DNA from 3 places in the Martinezella sp. CNPSo 3795 genome. Region 2 is predicted to be linked to each of the others. Evidence: riboswitches for the same ligand, from Rfam matches in the RefSeq annotation. Region 2 holds a riboswitch; each other region holds the start of a gene.

Region 1 (6,569 bases), on a different contig from region 2:
GAGGATATAGCCCTCGTCGATCTCGTCATCGAGGATGCCGCCATTGTGGCTCATCTCGACTTCGCCGGAGAGCTTCATGACCCGGCATGTCCCGCAAAGACCGGATTCGCAGGCGGCACCGATGCGCACGCCGGCGCCACGGGCCGCCTGAAGCACGGTTTGTCCCGCTGCGCAGGCCACATCCTTGCCCGCCATGGTGAAACGGATCGTGGTCGCCGCCTCGCCCGATGCATCATCGGAAACTTCTGCGAGCGGTGTCGCCGCATTGGCCGGCTGGAAGCTTTCCTGATGGTAGCGCGACATGTCGAAGCCATGGGCTTCGAGCATGGAGCGCACGGCGTCCATGAAGACTTCCGGGCCGCAGCAGAAGATCGTCCGGTCCATGAAATCCGGCGCCAGCAGACCGATCTTCGCCTTGTCGATGCGGCCCTTCAAACCCGACCAGAGATCGGTGCGGCCGCAGCCCTCGACGATGAAGCCGAGGTTGAGGCTCGGCATGAAGCGGGCGAGATATTCGAGTTCGGAGCGGAAGATGATATCCGTCGGGCTGCGCGAACAGTTGACAAAGGTAATATCAGACAATGGTGCGATATCGGACATATACCGCGTCATCGACATCATCGGCGTGATCCCGGAGCCGGCCGAGACGAAGAGATATTTCTCGCCGGGATGGCGGATATGGCTGAAATCGCCGAGCGGGCCGAAAGCCTTGATGCGCATGCCGGGCTTCAGGTTCTCGAACATCCAGCGCGTGCCGATGCTGTCCTTCTGCGCCTTCACCGTCACGGCGACCGAGAAGGGCCGCGACGGCGTCGACGACAGCGTATAGGTGCGCATGACCGGCTCCGGAGCCGTCGGCAGCTCCAGCGTCACGAACTGTCCCGGCAGATAGCGGAACCAGTTGTCCTTGTCCGAGCGGAACGTGAAGGTCATCACGTCGGGCGCTTCGGGCGTGACCGAGAGGCATTCGAGCACATGCTGCCTGTCGTTCCAGGGCTGCATCTGGTCGAGGTGTCGATGCGGGTAGGAGACGGTCATGTTCATACTCAGGCAACCGCAGACAGCTTGGCCTGGTCGCCCTGCAGCCGGTTGATCATGAACGTCGTGTACCATTCGACGAACTGCATGACTCCCCCTTCATGGACCTCCGAATAGGGACCGGGCTCATAGGCCGGCGAGCGGATGCCGAAGGCGTTTTCCTCGACGATGCGGCGGTCCTGATCGTTGGTTTCGGTCCAGACGTGGGTCAGCTCTTCCAGATTGTAGTCGACACCTTCGACGGCATCCTTATGGACGAGCCACTTCGTGGTGACGGCGGTTTCCTCGGCGCTGATCGGCAGGACACGGAAGGAAATCGCGTGGTCGCCGAGCATGTGGTTCCACGTCGTCGGGTAGTGGAACAGCAGCATGGTGCCGATGCCGTTGATCGTCACGTCAGATGAAAGCGGCCGCCTGACGGCATTCTGGCCGGACATGGTGTAGCTCTCGGCCCCTTCGATCAGCGGCATGCGGGCGGCGCGGAACTGTCCATCCGGCGAGATCTTGAACTCGCTCGGCAGGCCGGCAGCTTCGCAGCGCTGCCAGTGTTCAGCGATAACGGGGTCGTTCATCGCGCCCTGCACGCCGGTGACGGTCGGAGCCTCCGGGAAGGTGCGGCAAAGTTCCGGGTGATTGGCCGCGCAATGGTAGCATTCGCGGTTGTTTTCCCAGACGAGCTTCCAATTGCCCTTTTCGATAATGGTGCTCTGGAAGGCGACCTTGGCTTCGCTGATGCGGTGCGGCGCCATGTAGGGCTCGATCGTCGCGCGAACCGGGGCAAAATCGGGAGCGTTCTGCGCGAGGCAGATGAAGATGTAGCCGCCGACGCTTTCGCAGTGAACCGGCTTCAGCGAATACTGGCTCTTGTCGAAATCCTCCGCCATCTGGCGGGCAAAGAGCAGCGAGCCGTCAAGTTCGTAGGTCCACTGGTGATAGGGGCAGACGAGCTTTGCCGAGGAGCCGCGCTCCGTCGTGCAGACGCGTGAGCCGCGATGGCGACAGCTATTGTGGAAGGCGCGGATGACCTGATCGCGGCCGCGGACGATGACGACGGGATAATCGCCGATCTGGACGGTGAAGTAATTGCCCGCACGCGGCACTTCGCAATCATGGCCGATGAAGAGCCAATCGCGATAGTAGATCGTCTCCATGTCGAGCATGAAGTAATCCGGATCGGTGTAGAAGGGTTGCTCCAGACTGAAACCCGTCCGGTGGTTCTTCAGTTGCCGCAGAACTTTGCTGCCGATGTCCATTTGCCTATCCTTAGCAGTACCAGGAGGCGGGCAAAGGACATGCACGGCCGATTGGGAGCGGCCAAAAGCAATGTCCCGACCACCCGCCGCGGTCAGTAAACCTATGTGCCCAAGGCTGGTTTCCGGGCTCTGGAGCGGCCCTGTTTCCAGAGCCCCATGGCACCTTCCCAGGTCGATCGACCCAGTGGCTTTATCCGCCATGCCTCACTCCACCACCGTTGCGGGGGCAGCGCCGGATTTTGACCGGCTTCCCAATTCTCCGTCTCCCTAGCGGACGGCACCTTGAGATTGATGGCATCATAGCTCCCGGCTCCGCCAGCCGCTGCGCTGCAATGCGACATCGGCTCCGAAATTGACGACAGGCGAAACGGGACGCCGGGACGGTTGCGTGCCGTGAGAATATTGACTGGCAATTCAATCGCTTGGGCGCTTGCATTGGAGATGCTGCGAGCATCGCATGTGCGTTCGACCAATGACGCTTTATCCTGATTGCGACAGGTCCGCAAACGGCCGATAATCGGAAGACTAGTTGCGCGGCGGAGAGCGCCGCAGAGCCGCCATCGGGGGCCTTCGGTCCAGCGCGCGATCAAGCTCGGCTCAAGCTCCATAGTCCATCATGTCGCGAAGAGTTTTATAGCGAGATCCGGCATGGCCAAACTCAGATATTTCGACGCTGGGAAGCCCGCCGAGCCCGAACCGGCGCCACCGGTATCGACGACGGGCTACAGCGAATTCCTGCGCACCGGCCGCATCAACCGCAACAGGCCACATTGGCTGGCGGAAGAGCGGGAATATCTTACCCATGAGCAGGTGGCTGTGCGCACGGCACAGAAGCTCAGGGATGCCGGCGAAAAGACCCATGACCGGCTCAACAGCTTCCACAAGTCCATTCGCTTTCCGAAGCTCATCTTTCACCACACGCTGAAGGACACGCCGCATCTCGGCTATTGTCACGTCACCGCGGCGCGGACGCAGTTCGCGCATTATGAGGACGTGAACTGGGCTTTCTATATCGCCAATTTCTTTGCCCGCATCGGCCAGGAAGAGAATTTCTTCGAGGACATCAGCCTCAAATATTCGCGGATGTATTTCGCCGTCGCCATCCATCCGGACAGGCAAGCGGAAGACAAGAAGCTGACGATCAATCGCGACGTCAGAGGCAACGGCGTGCTGTTCCATACCCACGATCCGCAGATCGCCATCCGCAATGTTCTTCTCCTCGGCGCGCGCAACGAGCAGCTTCGCGACATTATTCGCCAGCTTTGACGATTGATCCGAAAACTCGAAGAGCATAAGAAACGGCCTGAACTGCAAGCAGGCAGGCCATGGCACGACACATAGACATTCTCGAACATCCGCAAACGGCGATCGAAGTCGCGACAGCGACTCTCGCAGAGGGTCTGCCGATCGGGCTGCCGACGGAGACGGTCTATGGTCTTGCCGCCGATGCCACCAATCCCGCCGCGATTACCCGGATCTACGAGACGAAGGGTCGTCCGCGTTTCAATCCGCTGATCTGCCATATGAGCGATCTCGCCATGGCCGAACGCTATGCGGTCTTCGATCCTATCTCCCGTAAATTGGCGGAAGCTTTCTGGCCCGGCCCGCTGACGCTGGTGCTACCGCTCAAACCCGACAGCGGCATCCATCCGCTGGCGACTGCCGGGCTCGACACGGTCGGCATCCGCGTGCCGCAAGGCTTTGCCGGCGATCTGATCCGCGCCTTCGACAGACCGCTTGCTGCGCCGAGCGCCAATACTTCGGGCAAGATCAGCGCCACAAGCGCCGATCATGTCGATGACGACCTTGGGGAGCGGATCACGCTCATCCTCGATGCCGGGGCCTCGGTCGTCGGCGTGGAGTCGACCATCGTCAAGGTCGAAGATGAAGAGATGCGCCTGCTGCGGCCCGGCGGGCTGGCGGCCAGCGAGATCGAGCGGGTGGCCGGCAAGGCGCTGAAGCGCAAGAAGAAAGCCTCGGCTGCCATCGAGGCTCCGGGGATGATGGCTTCGCATTATGCACCGGGCGCAGCCGTGCGCCTCGACGCGACTGAGGTTTCCGCGAACGAAGCGCTGATCCGCTTTGGGACACCAGATATTCCCGGCAGCGAAAAGGCCATTGCCGTGCTGGACCTGAGCGTCAGCGGCGATCTCGCCGAAGCCGCAGCAAACCTCTTTGACTTCATGAAGCGCGCCGATGCTACGGGTGCTGCGACCATTGCCTTTTCGCATATTCCCGACGAGGGCCTCGGTGAGGCCATCAACGACCGGCTGCGCCGCGCCGCCGCGCCCAGAGAATAAATCAGCCCGACATCATCAGGCAAAGGACACGCCATGAGCAGCTCCGTCCCCTCTTCCGACCTTCTCGATCGCTTCGCCGCCATCGTCGGCGAGAAACACGCCGTACGTGACCCGGCGGAAATTGCGCCGCATCTGGTGGAAAACCGCGGGCTCTATCACGGCGCCTCGCCCATGTTGCTGAAGCCCAGCTCGGTGGAAGAGGTTTCGGCCATCCTCAAGCTTGCTAGTGAAACCGGCACGGCCATCGTTCCCCAGACCGGCAATACCGGCCTTGTCGGCGGGCAGACGCCGCGCGAGGGTGGTTCCGACATCATCCTGTCGCTGGAGCGCATGAACCGCATCCGCGATATCGATCCGGTCGGCAACACCATGATCGTCGACGGTGGCTGCATTCTCGCGGATGTCCATAAGGCTGCGGCCGAGCATGGCCGCATGTTTCCGCTTTCGCTTGGCTCCGAGGGTTCCTGCCGTGTCGCCGGCAATCTTTCCACCAATGCCGGGGGTACGGCCGTTCTCGCCTATGGCAACATGCGCCAGCTTTGCCTCGGCCTCGAAGTCGTGCTGCCCACGGGCGAGATCTGGAACGGCCTGCGCCGTCTTAAGAAGGACAATACCGGCTACGACCTGCGCGATCTTTTTATCGGCGCGGAAGGCACGCTCGGCGTCATCACCGGCGCGGTGCTGAAGCTTTTCCCGCAGCCGCTTGGCCATCAGGTGGCCTTTGCCGGCCTGCAATCGGTCGATGACGCGCTGACTTTATTCAAGAATGCCTCCAGCCTCTGCGGCACGGCACTGACTGGTTTCGAGCTGATGCCGCGCATCGGCGTCGAGTTCACCACGCGGCATATTCCGGGCGTGCGCGACCCGCTCGACACAGCCCATCCCTGGTATGTCCTGATCGATATTTCCACCTCGGATTCGGCTGAGACCGCCGAGCGGATGATGACGGCGCTGCTCGAGCAAGGCTATGAGGCCGGACTGATCCAGGATGCGACCATTGCCAGCTCGGAAGCGCAGCAGAAGGCCATCTGGCATATGCGTGAGAGCATGTCGGACGCACAGAAGCCGGAAGGCGGCTCGATCAAGCACGATGTTTCCGTGCCGGTGGCGCAAATCCCGCAATTCATGGCGGAAGCCGAAAAGGCCGTTGTCGGTGCCATGCCGGGCGCGCGTGTCTGCGCCTTCGGCCATATGGGCGACGGCAATATTCACTACAACATCTCGCAGCCCGTCGGCGCCGACAAGGCGGAGTTCATCGGCCGGTGGCGCGAGATGAACAAGATCGTGCATGGTCTGGTGCTACAGCATGGCGGCTCGATCTCGGCCGAGCACGGCATCGGCCAGCTGAAGCGCGACGAGCTTGCTTCCATCCGCTCGGAGATCGAAATCGACCTGATGCGCCGGATCAAGACGGCTTTCGATCCGGCAGGCATCATGAATCCGGGCAAGGTCCTCAAGGTCTGAGGCTCAAACCGTCACGACGACCCGCTCCGAAGCAAAGCAGCCAATCTGGCAGGAAATCACATTGCCATCGGCATCGATGTCTTCGCCGGCATAGGCAAGCACTGGCGCGAGGCGCGATTGCTGCAGCAGACGGGCTTCCGCTTCAGTCGGCATGCGCGCGGTGATGTCGGTGGAGCGTCGCCAATAGTCGGCCACGCCATAATCCTTCAGCGCCGCCGTGAATGAGCCCATTACGGTGAATTTCTCTGCCAAACCGGGGAAGCGCTTGGCCGAGCAGCTGCGCATCACGACCGAGACGGGAAGCGCATCGGCATAGGCTACCAGGCACATTTCCAGCACCGCCTCGCCCGGCTGAAGATTGAGCCGCGTGGCGATATCGGCAATTGCCGGAACTTCCCTGGCCGAGACAACCTTGCGCGTGAGGTTCGCATCCGTCGCGGTCAGATCCTTGGTGAACCGTACCTTGTCGCCCAACTGGAAACGAACGGGCATATCGGCACGGACATAGGCGCCG
Region 2 (6,569 bases):
GATGCCTATCGCTGGTCGGAGGAGAACGAATTCCTACAGAAGAAGTCTACGCTGATCATCGAGCAATATGCCTCTGGCGATCCCTTGAAGAAGAAAGTCGCGAGCGTCTTCCTTGAGAGCTTCCTGTTCTATTCCGGCTTCTATCTGCCGATGTTCTGGTCGAGCCGCGCCAAGCTCACCAACACAGCCGATATGATCCGCCTCATCATCCGCGACGAAGCCGTGCATGGCTATTACATCGGCTACAAATTTCAGCGCGGGCTTGAGCGGCTTTCGGACGAGCAACGCCAGGAGATCAAGGACTTTGCCTTCGATCTTCTGCTGGAGCTTTATGACAACGAGGCTAAATATACCGAAGCGCTCTATGACGGCGTCGGGCTAACAGAAGACGTCAAGAAGTTCTTGCATTACAACGCCAACAAGGCGCTGATGAACCTCGGCTACGAGGCGCTCTTCCCCGCCGAAGCCTGCAAGGTCAACCCGGCCATCCTCTCGGCGTTGTCGCCGAATGCGGATGAGAACCACGACTTCTTTTCTGGCTCGGGCTCGTCCTATGTGATCGGCAAGGCGGTCGCCACAGAGGATGAGGATTGGAATTTCTGAGCAGCGCTTTAAGTCCGCCATCCAGTCGAAGGTTGCATCGATCAAGCAAATTGAGGCGGGATATTTCGATTTACCGATGAATCGGCGGATCCAGGACAAGGGAGACTATGGTCCTCTTGGCCCGTTTTCGCGATATAGCGTGACCGGCCACACAAGGGTGAGCGGCCGGTCGCACGTTTCAATGAATGGCCAAACGACCCGACGCGCGTGATGTCGGAACAATGCGCTCGACGACTGCGCCGAACACAAGGCCTAATGTGCCCCACATCAGTATCTGAGCAACCATCGACGCGACGCGGAACTTCCAGAGCAAATCGGCCGGGAAGCCTTCCGGAACTTCATTGATCCCTGGCAGAAGCTGTCCAGCGAGAAAGACAACCGCAAAGTAAACGGCGGTTACGATAAACGTCGCATTCCAGGCTCCCCAACGAGCTATCAAGCCGCTGCGAAGTTTTGCTGCGAAGATCATGCTGATGACGGAGATCAGGATCATGCCGAAGTAAAGTTCGGTTCGAGGAGCGATCGTTTCAGGATTGCCGATCGATGGCGGATTTGCCGGATACTTGATATTCGGCACGAGATAGACCGAAATGAAACCCGTCAGGGCAACCAGGGCGGCAGAAACCCGTGGGGAGGCCGTGCCACCAAAGCGTCCGTAGGAAAACGCGAAGGTCAGTGCGAACAATCCGCCGAAAGCCGTGCAGTAGACCATGACGCCCGTCAATAGGCCCCAACTGGCCTGCATCGGTCGGCTGACGAGTTCCGGCTCTTCAGATGGCATGGCCATGCCCTTAGCCATCTCTTCTTTCGCCTTTGCCTCATCCATCTGCGATTCAAAAGCGATCGCACGGTCTACCTGCGGTTCTCCGTAGAGCTTCAAAAAGCCAAAACTGATAAGTCCGGCGATGATGCCGACAAGCATCCCGCGAACGAGTAAATCTCTTACCATTTAAAGGTCCCTCTTAGTGGCAGGGAAAACCGAGCAGATGGCGACCGTCATGCACCCATTCATGGACATACATGCCATGGATGATTGACGTTGCGCCTTCTTCGGCGCCGACAAAGTAAATCGCCAGCAGGCAGAGAAGGCCAGCAAAAATTGCCCACGGGACAATATCCCGCAATGGTATGGGAAGAGCAGGTGAAACGGTTGGTGCGAAAGCAGCGCTTGTCATGGTGAACTCCTGGGGATTGCGCGTCCTGGGTTGGTACATGCCTATTCAGGTTGAGGGTCTGGCTCGCGATACAGCCCCATAGGGCCGCATCTCTTACAGTGGCGCGACCGCGCCGGATTTTCACCGGCTTCCTCGACCTTGAAGATGCAAGACCACCATGAGACCAAGGCTGGCGGAGTGTCAATATCGGCAGCTTAAGAAGGGCGCTTGTAGTATTGGGCAGAGACGCTGTACGCCATTGATTTTCTAATTTTGCGCGCGTCCGCATTGCCGCGTCGGATTGGATTTTTGCCGGAAGCTGCGATATAAATCGTCATCGACGTTTCATCGGGTGACTCGAGATGATCAACCGCCGCCAGTTTCCGCTACGTGCCTCCGCGCCGGCCTTTGCAGCTGCCTGGGTACTGATCATCGCCGGTGCCAGTGTCGCCCTCAGCACGGTTTTTGCCTGCATCACGCCTTTTGTGGCATTGGCTACTGTCTCAGTAATCATGCTGCCGCGCCGGATGGCTTTCACTGCTGTGCTGCTCGCCTGGTTAGCCAACCAGATGGTTGGGTATTTTATTCTTGGCTATCCGCGTAATTGGGACAGCTATGCATGGGGCATCGCCATCGGCTTCGCAGCCCTGGCGGCGTTCCTGGCAGCCACGCTTGTCGCGCGGGTCAAATCTGCAGCTTCCTCGCTTGGGCTGCGGCTTTCGCTGCCGCACTGGTCGCTTACGAAGGCATCCTTTTTGCCGCCACGGCATTTCTTCCTTCTGGAGACGGTGCCTTTTCCTTATCCATCATCGCAAAGGTCGTGCTGATCAATCTAGTGGCTGCCGCCGGCTTGGTGTGCTTGAACGGCGTTGCGGCGATTGCCCGCATTCTCGTCGTCAGGCCGGTGTTACATTTGGCGCGCTAGCAAGCCGCGAACATCTATCGTTTGATTTCTCCCGGCGGTGCTTGCGCCCGGCCAACCGGAAATGCGGCTCCTGCCACTTGATCGAGCGGAATAATGTTCCATTGATCGGCACGGCCAACGGCATTCCTCTTAGAGCGCAGGATTTCGCACTAATCTTGTTCTGTCCCCAAGAAGTCTGATCGGCCGCGTTCGCGCGGAGTGAACGGGTTTCACCCTTTAAGGAAGATCGAGAGCTCCCGAGCCACCGTTTCCGGATCCTCCCGCTGTGGGAAGTGCCCGACGTTCTGAAGGACAATCCGGTCGAAGGGACCGGAAAACTTCTTGTGCAGATCTTCTGACAATTCCGGCGGATTGACACCGTCATCCATGCCCTGAAAATAAACCGTGGGGAGAGAAAGGGATCGCGTCTCCCTGATACGGTCTTCGAGCCAGACGCTTTGCGGATCGGGCTCGGCTTCGCCCCACCTAACTCTGTAGCTGTGGAGGGTAATGGCTACCCAGTCCGGATTGTCGAAGGATTTCGATACGGCGGCGAACGTCTCCTCGTCGAACCAGCCGTCGGGGCTCCAGTTTTCCCATTGAAGCCGCGCGAAGCCGTGCGGATCCTTCTTGATTGCGTCGGCGCCGCGCTTCGTTGCCATGAACCAATGATACCAATAGCGCTGCGCCTGCCGGAAGGGCGGCATCTTCAGTCCGCCCATGCGCGGTAGCGAGGAAAGAAGCGCCATCCTATCGACCCGGTCCGGCCATCCAATGGCAAGAGCTTCGGCGATATTCGAGCCCCAGTCGTGACCGACGACGGAGAACCTCTCGATGCCGAGACCGTCCATGAGGGCGATCGCATCCATTGCGAGAACCGCGCCGTTCGCGGTGCGCAACGCCTTGTCGTTCCGGAAAACGGTTCCGCCGAAGCCGCGAAGGTAAGGCGCAATGAGGCGAAGGTTTCGGTCCTGCAGGTTTGACGACACAGCCTTCCAAGTGGAGGCGTCGTCGGGCCATCCATGCAACAGGAGAACGGGATAGCCGCCGCGTGCTCCGGATTCGTCGAACGCAATCTGCAGGTCGCGAATGTCGAGGTGCGGCATGACGATACTCCTGGTTCGACTAAGCAACACATAGGGCCGGCGCTTGGTTCCGGTGAATGGAACATTACAGCGCCACCTTGGTTGATGCCCTGGGCGGTGACGCCCGCACGTCGAAGGCCGCAGCCATGAAATTCCAGCACCGATTTCCGATCAGCCGACGATCCGTACTTGCGGAAGCAAGCGCGACGCTCGCGGCGCCGGTCTTTTCAAGCGTCGTCTGGTCGATTTCGAACATGCAGGAGGACACGCAAATGGACGATCCCACAACGAAGTACCCGAAGCCGCCGTTCCAGAAGCAGAGCCAGCCGTTTCCCGGCCTTGCCGGCAAGATGAACCCCAAGCCGGATCATGGCGAGATATCCTATAAGGGCTCCGGCCGTCTCGCTGGGCGCAAGGCGCTGATCACCGGAGGCGATTCCGGAATGGGACGCGCCGCAGCCATCGCCTATGCCCGCGAGGGCGCAGACGTCGCCATCAACTATCTGCCCGACGAGGAGCCCGATGCGAAGGAAGTCATCGCCCTCATCGAGAAGGAAGGCCGAAAGGGCGTGGCGTTGCCCGGTGATCTCCGTGACGCCGCCTTCTGTGAAAAACTGGTCGACGATGCGGTCAAGGCGCTGGGCGGTCTCGACATCCTCGTGAACAACGCCGGGCGACAACAGCAGGCTAAGTCGATTGACGACATCACCTACGAGGCCTTCGACGCGACGATGAAGACTAACATCTATGCGACGTTTCTTCTGACGAAGGCTGCCCTCAAACACATGAAGCCAGGTGCGACGATCATTCAGACGGCGTCGGAGCAGGCCTACGACCCGTCGGAGAACCTCGTCGATTACGCGATGACCAAGGCGGCAATGATGAACTTCACCAAGTCGATGGCGAAGCAACTCGGTCCGAAGGGCATTCGCGTTAACGGCGTCGCGCCCGGTCCGATCTGGACGCCGCTTCAGGTCAGCGGCGGAGCGACGATGGAAAAGCTCGAAAAGTTCGGCGGCGACACACCGATGGGCCGTCCCGGTCAGCCCGCGGAACTTGCATCGATCTACGTGCAGCTCGCAGACCCCCAGGCGAGCTACGCCACGGGACAGGTTTACGGCGCGGCGGGCGGCGGCGGCCAGCCGTAAACTCACCTGCTTCACCGAAACGCCGATCGATGCGTGGCCGTCTACGACACCGAGGAATGACGGTGGTCGGTGGGGCTCCCGACCTTCACTTCATTCGTAACTACCAGCCGTCCACCGACGCATGCGAAGCCGAACCCTCGTCATCCTTCGTCTACAGACCTGGCGTTACCATCACGCCCACGGCGGCGAGAGCGAATACCGGTTTCGATACGGCCAAGGGAGCAGCCCTGATCGGCGCTCGTCTCGCCGATGCCGTCGCCTGTGGGGTGCTGTTTCTCGCCAATCCCGACCTCGTCGCGCGGTTCGCAGATGACAACGAGCATTTCAACAGACCCGATCCGTCGACCAAGGAACGTCTCGCTCCATGATAAGCCAATCCACGTGGTCCACCGCACTTTCTCATCAACCTAGCTGTCGCGCTTGGCCGCCCATATCAACAAGGCATCAAGTGCCGGGCACAGATCTTGGCCCCAACTGGTCAGGCTGTATTCGACCTTGGGCGGAACCTGATGGTGGACGATGCGGCGGACAACTCCATCCGCCTCAAGCTGCCGCAGTTGCTGGATGAGCATTTTCTGCGAAACATCTGGAATCGCGCGCTCGAGATCAGAGAAACGCAGCACCTTGCCCCCGAACAGATGGAAGAGAATTACCAACTTCCAGCGTCCCTCCAGTATCTTGAGGGTTTGCTCCACATCCTCGGCAGCAGATACCGGCGTGTATGCTTCCCTACTTTTCGGTGGGTACCTTACTTTTTTGTCCGTTCTTGTCATTACGATACCATACACATAGCTTTCTCCCGAGCAATGAGGCCGAAGGCCAACTGTGTTCAGATAGAGAGGTGTTTCATGACGATAAAGCTGCCAACGCCGATATCGGCATACTATGAGGCGGACAGGAACGCCAAGAAGGATGTAGCAGATTGCTTTACCGAGGACGGTGTCGTCATCGATGAAGGGAATACATACGTCGGCCGAGATGCAATTCAAGAATGGAAGGAGACCTCGGCGAAGAAGTACAAATACACCGCGGACCCCTTTGCGGTCGACGTAAAAGAAGGGCGGACGATCGTAACCGCTCACTTGGTTGGCGATTTTCCCGGGAGCCCGTTGGATCTGCGATACGCTTTCACTTTGCGGGGTGATAAGATCGTATCGCTGGAGATCACCCTGTGACTTTCGACCTTGGACTTGTTGGACATCGGGCGTTTGTGACGGGCGGCACCAAAGGGGTGGGGGCGGCGGTTGTCGAGACGCTGCGAATTGCGGGTGCAAGGGTCGTTGCCACCGCGCGTTCGGCTCCCGATGCGTTTCCCGACGGTGTGAGCTACGTCGCAGCGGACCTGACAACTGCAGAAGGCTGCCAGATGGCCGCGCAGGCGGCACTCGATCGGCTTGGCGGCATTGACGTCGTAGTCAATGTCATTGGTGGATCAGAAGCTCCTCCTGGAGGCTATGCTGCGCTAAGCGACGAACTATGGCAGACCGCGATTAACTTGAACCTGATGACTTCTGTGCGGATAGATCGCGCGCTGCTGCCCGCAATGTTGGAACAGGGTGCGGGCGTCATTGTCCATGTCACGTCTATTCAAAACAAACTGCCGCTTCCCGAATCGACCACGGCCTATGCAGCTGCTAAGGCAGCGCTTTCGACTTATAGCAAAAGCCTCTCCAAA
Region 3 (6,569 bases), on a different contig from region 2:
GTGTAGTCACGGAGAAGGTCGCCGAGAAAGTAGAATGCCAGAGGCGCCACGCTATGTGGCGACATGAAGAAGCGAACCTTCAATCCCATCTTCCGGAAGTATTCGTCGGTCGTCGAAAACCCATTCTGCTGGTATTCGATCCCCAACACGGGATGCTGATTTTCAGTCCGATGGTATGTCCTGCTGCTCGAGGCGCTCAGGCAGATCACCGGCGGCTTCTTGAAATGCTCTCTGAACGTGTCGGAGTTCAGGAACGATTGAAACAGGTTTCCATGCAGCTCCCCGAAATTCTCCGGTGTGCTGAATTCGGTGCGGTCCTTGTTGTATGAGGGCAGCACGATGCTGAAATCATAGTCGCGGACGTAGGAAGACAGGTTGTTTCCAACGATGCCGTCGATGCGCGCATTTGTGGCTCGGTCGATGATCGTCGTCTTCAGGATCTCTATCAGAGGGAAGGCGTCGGGCCGGTCTCGGGCATCGGTCACAAGCTCAACCGAGATGATGTCGAGGGCGACGGAATATCGATCTCCTGTAGGATTGTCCCAATGAACCAGGGCGTTGAAGCGGTTGTCGATCATCGTCAGGGTGTTGCGAAGATTCTCCTGGCGGCCTGCTCCCCTGGCGAGGTTCGCGAAATTGGTCGTTATGCGCGTGTTGGCTGCCGGAAGGTAGTTCTCATCGAAGGGAATACTCTTGAGGACGAAGCGAAATCCCGCGTCCGGTGCATCATCATCCGTGACATCCGAAGTGAAAGAAGGGTCGCTTTGTTTCTCCTTCATCGCTCTCATCGCTTCTCTCGCCTTTTGACCCGTGAGTACTGCAGGATTCTGCCGTTGGTATGCACATCCCTTATGTCCGAGCCTTTGACGAAGAAAAATTGATTTGATTTCACGCAATCATGAGCGACTCTCATGCTTGGGATGCGAGACCCTCACGCCCCCCTGGACGCCGTGAGAAAGCCCGCAATGAAATCGATGGCCTCTTCCCCACGTCTCAGGCCGAGATGAATGCTCTTGTGGATCCCCGTCCGGCCGATCCGCACCGGGCGAACGCCAAGCGTTGCTGCCTCCTGGCGCACCAGCCAGTCCGGGATGGCGCTGACGCCACGGCCTGCCGCCACCAGCTGGAGCATCATCTCGGTTGTCTCGATATTGCGGTGGTGCCGCGGACTGCAATTGGCGGGCACCAGGAATTGCGTGAACACGTCCAACCTCTGCGGCGGAACAGGGTAGGTCAGGAGCGTTTCATGGGTGAGATCCATCGGGTCGGCATAGTCCCTACTCGCCAGCCTGTGATCGCTCGGTACGGCGAGCACGAGCTCATAGTCGAACACCGGCACATACAGGATACCCGGTGCCTCTATCGGATCCGGAGTGATCAGGATGTCGATCTCGTGGACCATCAGCGCTGACACACCGCCGGCTGCGAATGAGGTCGTCAGCTCCAGGTCTACCTGAGGCCAGTCCACGAGGTAGGGTTTTGTAACCCCCATCAGCCATTGATGGCATGGATGACATTCCATACCGATCTTCAAAGAACCTCGCTGCCCCTGACGATAGTCCGTCAGGACATGTTCGGCCCTCTCGATCTGCGGCAGGACACGCTGCGCCACCGAGACGACGTAGCGGCCGGCCTGTGTGAGACGGAGATTGCGACCGTCCTTCTCCCACATCGCCACGCCATAGCGGTCTTCGAGCTTTCGGATCGTATGGCTGAGCGCGGACTGGGTCACGTTCAGCCGTTCCGCGGCTGCGGTCAGACTTCCCAGGCGATCCACTTCGAGCAGGATCGATAAATGCTGACGGTCAAGCATGAGCGTACCCGTCCTCGCTTCGGGAGAGTTCTACCGCTGGGGCGGCCTCGCGTATGTTAATCGGCCGGCTGTCTTCGCCGACCGCCACCATGTTGAAGAATCCAGTGGCGGTAATGGATCTTTCGCCTGTAAGCAGATTCTCCGACCAGAGCTTTGTCTCAACAAGCATCGAGCTGTGACCCACACGTTCGATACGTGCCTCCGCCTCGACGATCTCCCCGATCTCAATGGGTCTCGCAAAGTCGACACGCTCGGATGATGCCAGGACCACCAGCTTGCCGGAGTAGCGCGATGCTTCCACGAAGGCGGCCTTCGTCATGAAGGAGATGGCCTCGCCCCCGAACATCCGCCCGACACTGTTTGCCTGATCCGGAAAAACGATATCCACCATCTTGACGCCCGCCGTCGAAAGCGGCGTCTCCATGGGCAGGAGTTCCCGCAGGAAGAAATCGCCGGCCCCCTGGCCTTCGGGAATTGCCACCATATTAAAGATGCCGCGAGTGCAGGCATGTCGCTGATGCCCTACAACTGTCTCCGCGAACATCTCCACCTCGACCGTCAGAGACCGACGTCCGGCTCTGACCGGTATCGCCGAAAATTCAACGATGTGGCCGACACGTGCCGGCTGCTTGAAATCGATGCGCTCGCACGAGGCCGTCACGAAGGGGACGCGTCCGAAGCGGCTGGCCGCTATGAATGCGACGCGGTCCATGAAAGCAAGGCCAGCTCCGCCAAACAGCGTTCCGTGATGGTTCGTATCTCCGGGAAAAACGATGTCTATGAGACTGGTCGCCAGCGCTTGCTGGCCAGTTGTTTTGATCGTCGGTGTCATCCGCACTTCCATCAGGTTGAGACGGGGCGGACGCATGACGCAGGGCGAACGGCAGGGCATGCCGATCGCGCAAAGCGGCACACCGGGACACCCCGCCCGTGGACGTTATCTATCGCGGCAGGTCTCCTGGCTTGCGGGTCATCGCTGACGTTCGTCTTCCCGAGGCGTCTTCCTCAGTGACATGTTGAACGACAACTCTCCGCCTACAGTTGCGGGGGCAGCTCCGGTATGGATGCATGACACATCGTCACCAAATTCCCTCTTAGCTCCGGATTTCGACATCCGCAGAACCACGACGGGCACACCATGCCTTGGCGAGAGCGCAGCCGTCAACCATATAACGACATCTTTATATGACTTGGTACATGGTTTATTGGGGTAGAACGCGAAGCCAATGTCTGACTTTATTGGCAAAGGGTGCACCCTACAGTGACCCGAACGCACCGTAAAACCATTTTAGAAACAAGAGCGAACAGACAGGCCTACAATTCTCAGGACGACCGCCTTGAAAGGAGCCGAACTTACGAGCCTCTACTGGTGCCAGCCCTTACAGGTCAGAAGTACACTTTCATCAATGGCTTAGAGATCCAAGCCATGATTTTTGTCACTGCCCCTCCATTTCAGCCGCCACTTCCTTAGCCAACCCAACAAAGACCAGCGCCGCCGCGCTTCGGTAAGCGTCCTTACGTTGCATCAGAACAGCGGTCCGCTGCAAGCGCACGGGATCAAGCGCAACGGCGACCAGGTCCTGATGGGCGAATGCGATTGTTGCGGGCAAGAGTGTCGACAGCCTCGTTCTGCGGACGATTTCGATCACCGCACTAATCGAGTTGGCCTCTATCTGTACTTTCGGGTGAATATCGTGCTGGCGGCAGAAGCGATCGATCTGTTCGCGCGTAGCGAACTCCGCGCTGAGTAGCACCAATGACTCGGTGCTCAGGGCCTGTAGTCCGATTGACGTTTCACTCGCCAGAGGATGCCCGGTGCTGACGACCAGGGCGAGGGTCTCCACCAGCAGGGGGTCCAGATCGATGTCCGGTGTCAGTGTGCCGGAAAACGCGATTCCGACATCGACCTCATCAGCGAGAAGCAATTCCTCCATATGCTCCTGGGAAATCTCCCGCACGTTGAGGAAGATGTTCGGGTAACGACTGTGGAACGCCTCGACGAGAGGGCCGACCAGATATGTCGTGAACGTTGGCGTCACTGCAACGCGCAACGTACCACGGCTGAGATCGCTCACGTCGTGGATAGCGCGCTTGGCTTCCCGAAACTCCTGCGATGCGCGGCGCACGTATTGCAGATAGACCTCTCCGGAATCCGTCAATCGGGTCGTGCGCCCCGATCGGTCGAACAATTGCACGCCGAGGCTTTCCTCCATCAACCTGACCTGCTGCGAAAGCGCCGGTTGCGAGACATGCAGGGCCTCTGCGGCCCGTGTGAAGCTCTGATGCTCCGCGACTGCGAGAAAATAACGAACCTGTCGGGCGAGCATGTCAAAACCTATAAGATTATCTAATCCACCTCATAATAAACGAGACTTTTACATTATGCCATGCCTTCCGTAGCCTTCATATCAACAGATCGAGACACGGAGATTGCAGCGATGAAAGACATTATTGACGGCTTTCTGAAGTTCCAGAGGGAGGCCTTTCCTGAACGGGTTAAGCTGTTCAAGGATCTGGCAAATCAGCAGAACCCGCGGGCTCTGTTCATTTCCTGCTCGGACAGCCGCCTGGTGCCTGAACTGGTTACCCAGCGCGAGCCGGGCGACCTCTTCGTCATCCGAAACGCAGGCAACATCGTCCCGTCCTACGGCCCCGAGCCGGGTGGCGTTTCCGCCTCGGTCGAATACGCCGTCGCGGCGTTGCAGGTCTCCGACATCGTGATCTGTGGCCACTCCGACTGCGGCGCGATGACCGCCATCGCGACGTGCAGGTGCCTCGACCACATGCCCGCCGTGGCCAGTTGGTTGCGCTATGCAGACTCTGCCCGCGTCGTGAACGAAGCCCGCCGGCACCAGGATCAGCCCGCCAAGGTCGCATCGATGGTGCGCGAAAACGTGATCGCCCAGCTCGCCAATATCCAGACGCACCCGTCGGTGCGGCTGGCCCTAGAAGAGGGGCGCGTCGCGCTGCATGGCTGGATTTACGACATCGCGAGCGGACTTATCGAAGCCTTTGATGGCAGCAGGGGTTCCTTCGTCTCCCTTGCGGACAATCCCGACGTCCAGGCCATCAAATACCAAGCCAGGCGCGTTGCCTGAACCCTGTATCCCAACCAAGGAGAGAATGCCAATGCTACAGTCCCAAGCCACACAAACCGCTCGCCAGGACCTGACGGACGTCATCCTCGCATCGAAGCTCAAGAAAGACCTGACCTACGCCCAGATCACTGAGGGCACCGGCCTGTCGGAAGCCTTCGTTACCGCCGCCCTGCTCGGCCAGCACCCGCTACCGGCGGACGCTGCCAAGGCCGTGGGCAAGACGCTCGATCTCGACGACGACGCCGTTGCGCTGCTGCAGACGGTTCCGGTCCGCGGCAGCATCGGGAACGGTCTGCCCACCGATCCGACCATCTACCGCTTCTACGAAATCGTGCAGGTCTATGGGACCACGCTGAAGGCCCTGGTCCACGAAAAATTCGGCGATGGCATCATCAGCGCCATCAACTTCAAGCTGAACATCGAGAAGGTTGAAGATCCGGAAGGCGGCTCGCGCGCCGTGATCACGCTGGACGGCAAGTACCTTCCGACCAAGCCGTTTTGACCGCGCTATTCGTATGCAACGCCGCACTTTCATTACCGCGATCCCCGCTGTGGCCCTTGCGGGCTCCGCGCTTGCCGCAACCGTTCAAATCACGAAAGGAAACATCATGACACGTCCCCCACTCCCCCCGTTCACCCGAGAAACTGCCGTCGAAAAGGTTCGCCTGGCCGAAGATGGCTGGAACACGCGCGATGCGGCGAAGGTCGCTCTGGCCTATACGCTCGATACACGCTGGCGTAACCGGGTCGAATTCGCGACCAATCGAGAAGAGGCTCAGGCCTTCCTGACGCGCAAGTGGAACAAGGAACACGAATACCGGCTCATCAAGGAGCTGTGGGCCTTTACGGACAACCGCATCGCGGTGCGTTATGCCTATGAATACCGTGACGACGGTGGGCAATGGTTCCGCGCTTACGGGAACGAGAACTGGCTCTTCGCCGAGGATGGACTGATGTCGCATCGGCACGCCAGCATCAACGAGATGCCAATCGCTGAAGCGGATCGCAAATACCACTGGCCCCTTGGCCGCCGTCCGGATGACCATCCGTCGCTGAGTGACCTGGGCCTCTGAGCGACGCACCAGTTCTCGTCGATCGCGCCAGTGCTCCGCTCGCACTGGTGCGATTTGCTATCATGGTGGGACGTTGACGTTCCCCCAGGCGCGCGCTCCACACAGGTTCGCGATCCGTTACCGTGCGGCAAACCAGCCTCGCAACGACGCTCGTAGTTGATATTTCTCAGGCAGCAGTTTCGGCATGCGTCGACGGCTGCACGCCGGCAACAATGTGTCAGCAGCCGTGACTGACCGGTCCGGGGCGGCAGTTTCTAAGACTGTGAACCACTTGTTCGACGACAGCAATGCAGGTGCAGAGCAGTCATCCCGCACCTGGCTGCAACGCCACTGTTAAAGATCACGACCTACGGTCAACAAAATCGGATTCGTATGATGTGAGGGGATTAGAATCCACGACCCTATTGTTACCGAAAGCGCTCCACCTTAAACTTTTCAATAGCATGCATCGACTTAACCTCGATGGAACGACGGAATTGGAGCCGACGAGAGTCTCGCAGGTCTTGGCCGATGTCGTAGACTAGCTTCGCCTTGTAGGGAGAAGTTCGGCAGCATTCGTTATCTCGATGAGACGAAGCTCCGACT

The links. A riboswitch is a leader RNA that binds a small molecule or an ion and turns the genes downstream of it on or off. The one in region 2 is predicted to bind cobalamin.
Region 1: another riboswitch for cobalamin. It lies ahead of AC13QY_RS21930 (aromatic ring-hydroxylating oxygenase subunit alpha); the one in region 2 lies ahead of AC13QY_RS31405 (CbtB domain-containing protein).
Region 3: another riboswitch for cobalamin. It lies ahead of AC13QY_RS30980 (acyl-CoA thioesterase); the one in region 2 lies ahead of AC13QY_RS31405 (CbtB domain-containing protein).

Annotation. Positions count from the first base shown of each region.
Region 1 is NZ_JBXSOQ010000008.1:192,659-199,227, reverse strand. Features, by position in the region: gene AC13QY_RS21935 (FAD-binding oxidoreductase) at 1-1,044, opposite strand, end outside; gene AC13QY_RS21930 (aromatic ring-hydroxylating oxygenase subunit alpha) at 1,047-2,291, opposite strand; cobalamin riboswitch at 2,388-2,591, opposite strand; gene AC13QY_RS21925 (DUF6656 family protein) at 2,940-3,557, shown strand; gene AC13QY_RS21920 (L-threonylcarbamoyladenylate synthase) at 3,617-4,591, shown strand; gene AC13QY_RS21915 (FAD-binding oxidoreductase) at 4,625-6,055, shown strand; gene phnF (phosphonate metabolism transcriptional regulator PhnF) at 6,059-6,569, opposite strand, start outside.
Region 2 is NZ_JBXSOQ010000022.1:34,179-40,747, reverse strand. Features, by position in the region: gene nrdF (class 1b ribonucleoside-diphosphate reductase subunit beta) at 1-603, shown strand, start outside; gene AC13QY_RS31410 (CbtA family protein) at 782-1,552, opposite strand; gene AC13QY_RS31405 (CbtB domain-containing protein) at 1,566-1,778, opposite strand; cobalamin riboswitch at 1,811-1,934, opposite strand; partial or broken gene AC13QY_RS31400 (hypothetical protein) at 2,120-2,682, shown strand; gene AC13QY_RS31395 (alpha/beta fold hydrolase) at 2,892-3,767, opposite strand; gene AC13QY_RS31390 (SDR family oxidoreductase) at 4,001-4,894, shown strand; gene AC13QY_RS31385 (hypothetical protein) at 4,951-5,262, shown strand; gene AC13QY_RS31380 (winged helix-turn-helix transcriptional regulator) at 5,302-5,667, opposite strand; gene AC13QY_RS31375 (nuclear transport factor 2 family protein) at 5,743-6,069, shown strand; gene AC13QY_RS31370 (SDR family oxidoreductase) at 6,066-6,569, shown strand, end outside.
Region 3 is NZ_JBXSOQ010000020.1:47,500-54,068, reverse strand. Features, by position in the region: gene AC13QY_RS30990 (DUF1852 domain-containing protein) at 1-896, opposite strand, end outside; gene AC13QY_RS30985 (LysR family transcriptional regulator) at 932-1,813, opposite strand; gene AC13QY_RS30980 (acyl-CoA thioesterase) at 1,806-2,645, opposite strand; cobalamin riboswitch at 2,745-2,955, opposite strand; gene cynR (transcriptional regulator CynR) at 3,250-4,140, opposite strand; gene AC13QY_RS30970 (carbonic anhydrase) at 4,252-4,911, shown strand; gene cynS (cyanase) at 4,943-5,413, shown strand; gene AC13QY_RS30960 (nuclear transport factor 2 family protein) at 5,520-5,984, shown strand; gene AC13QY_RS30955 (AbiTii domain-containing protein) at 6,569-6,569, opposite strand, start outside.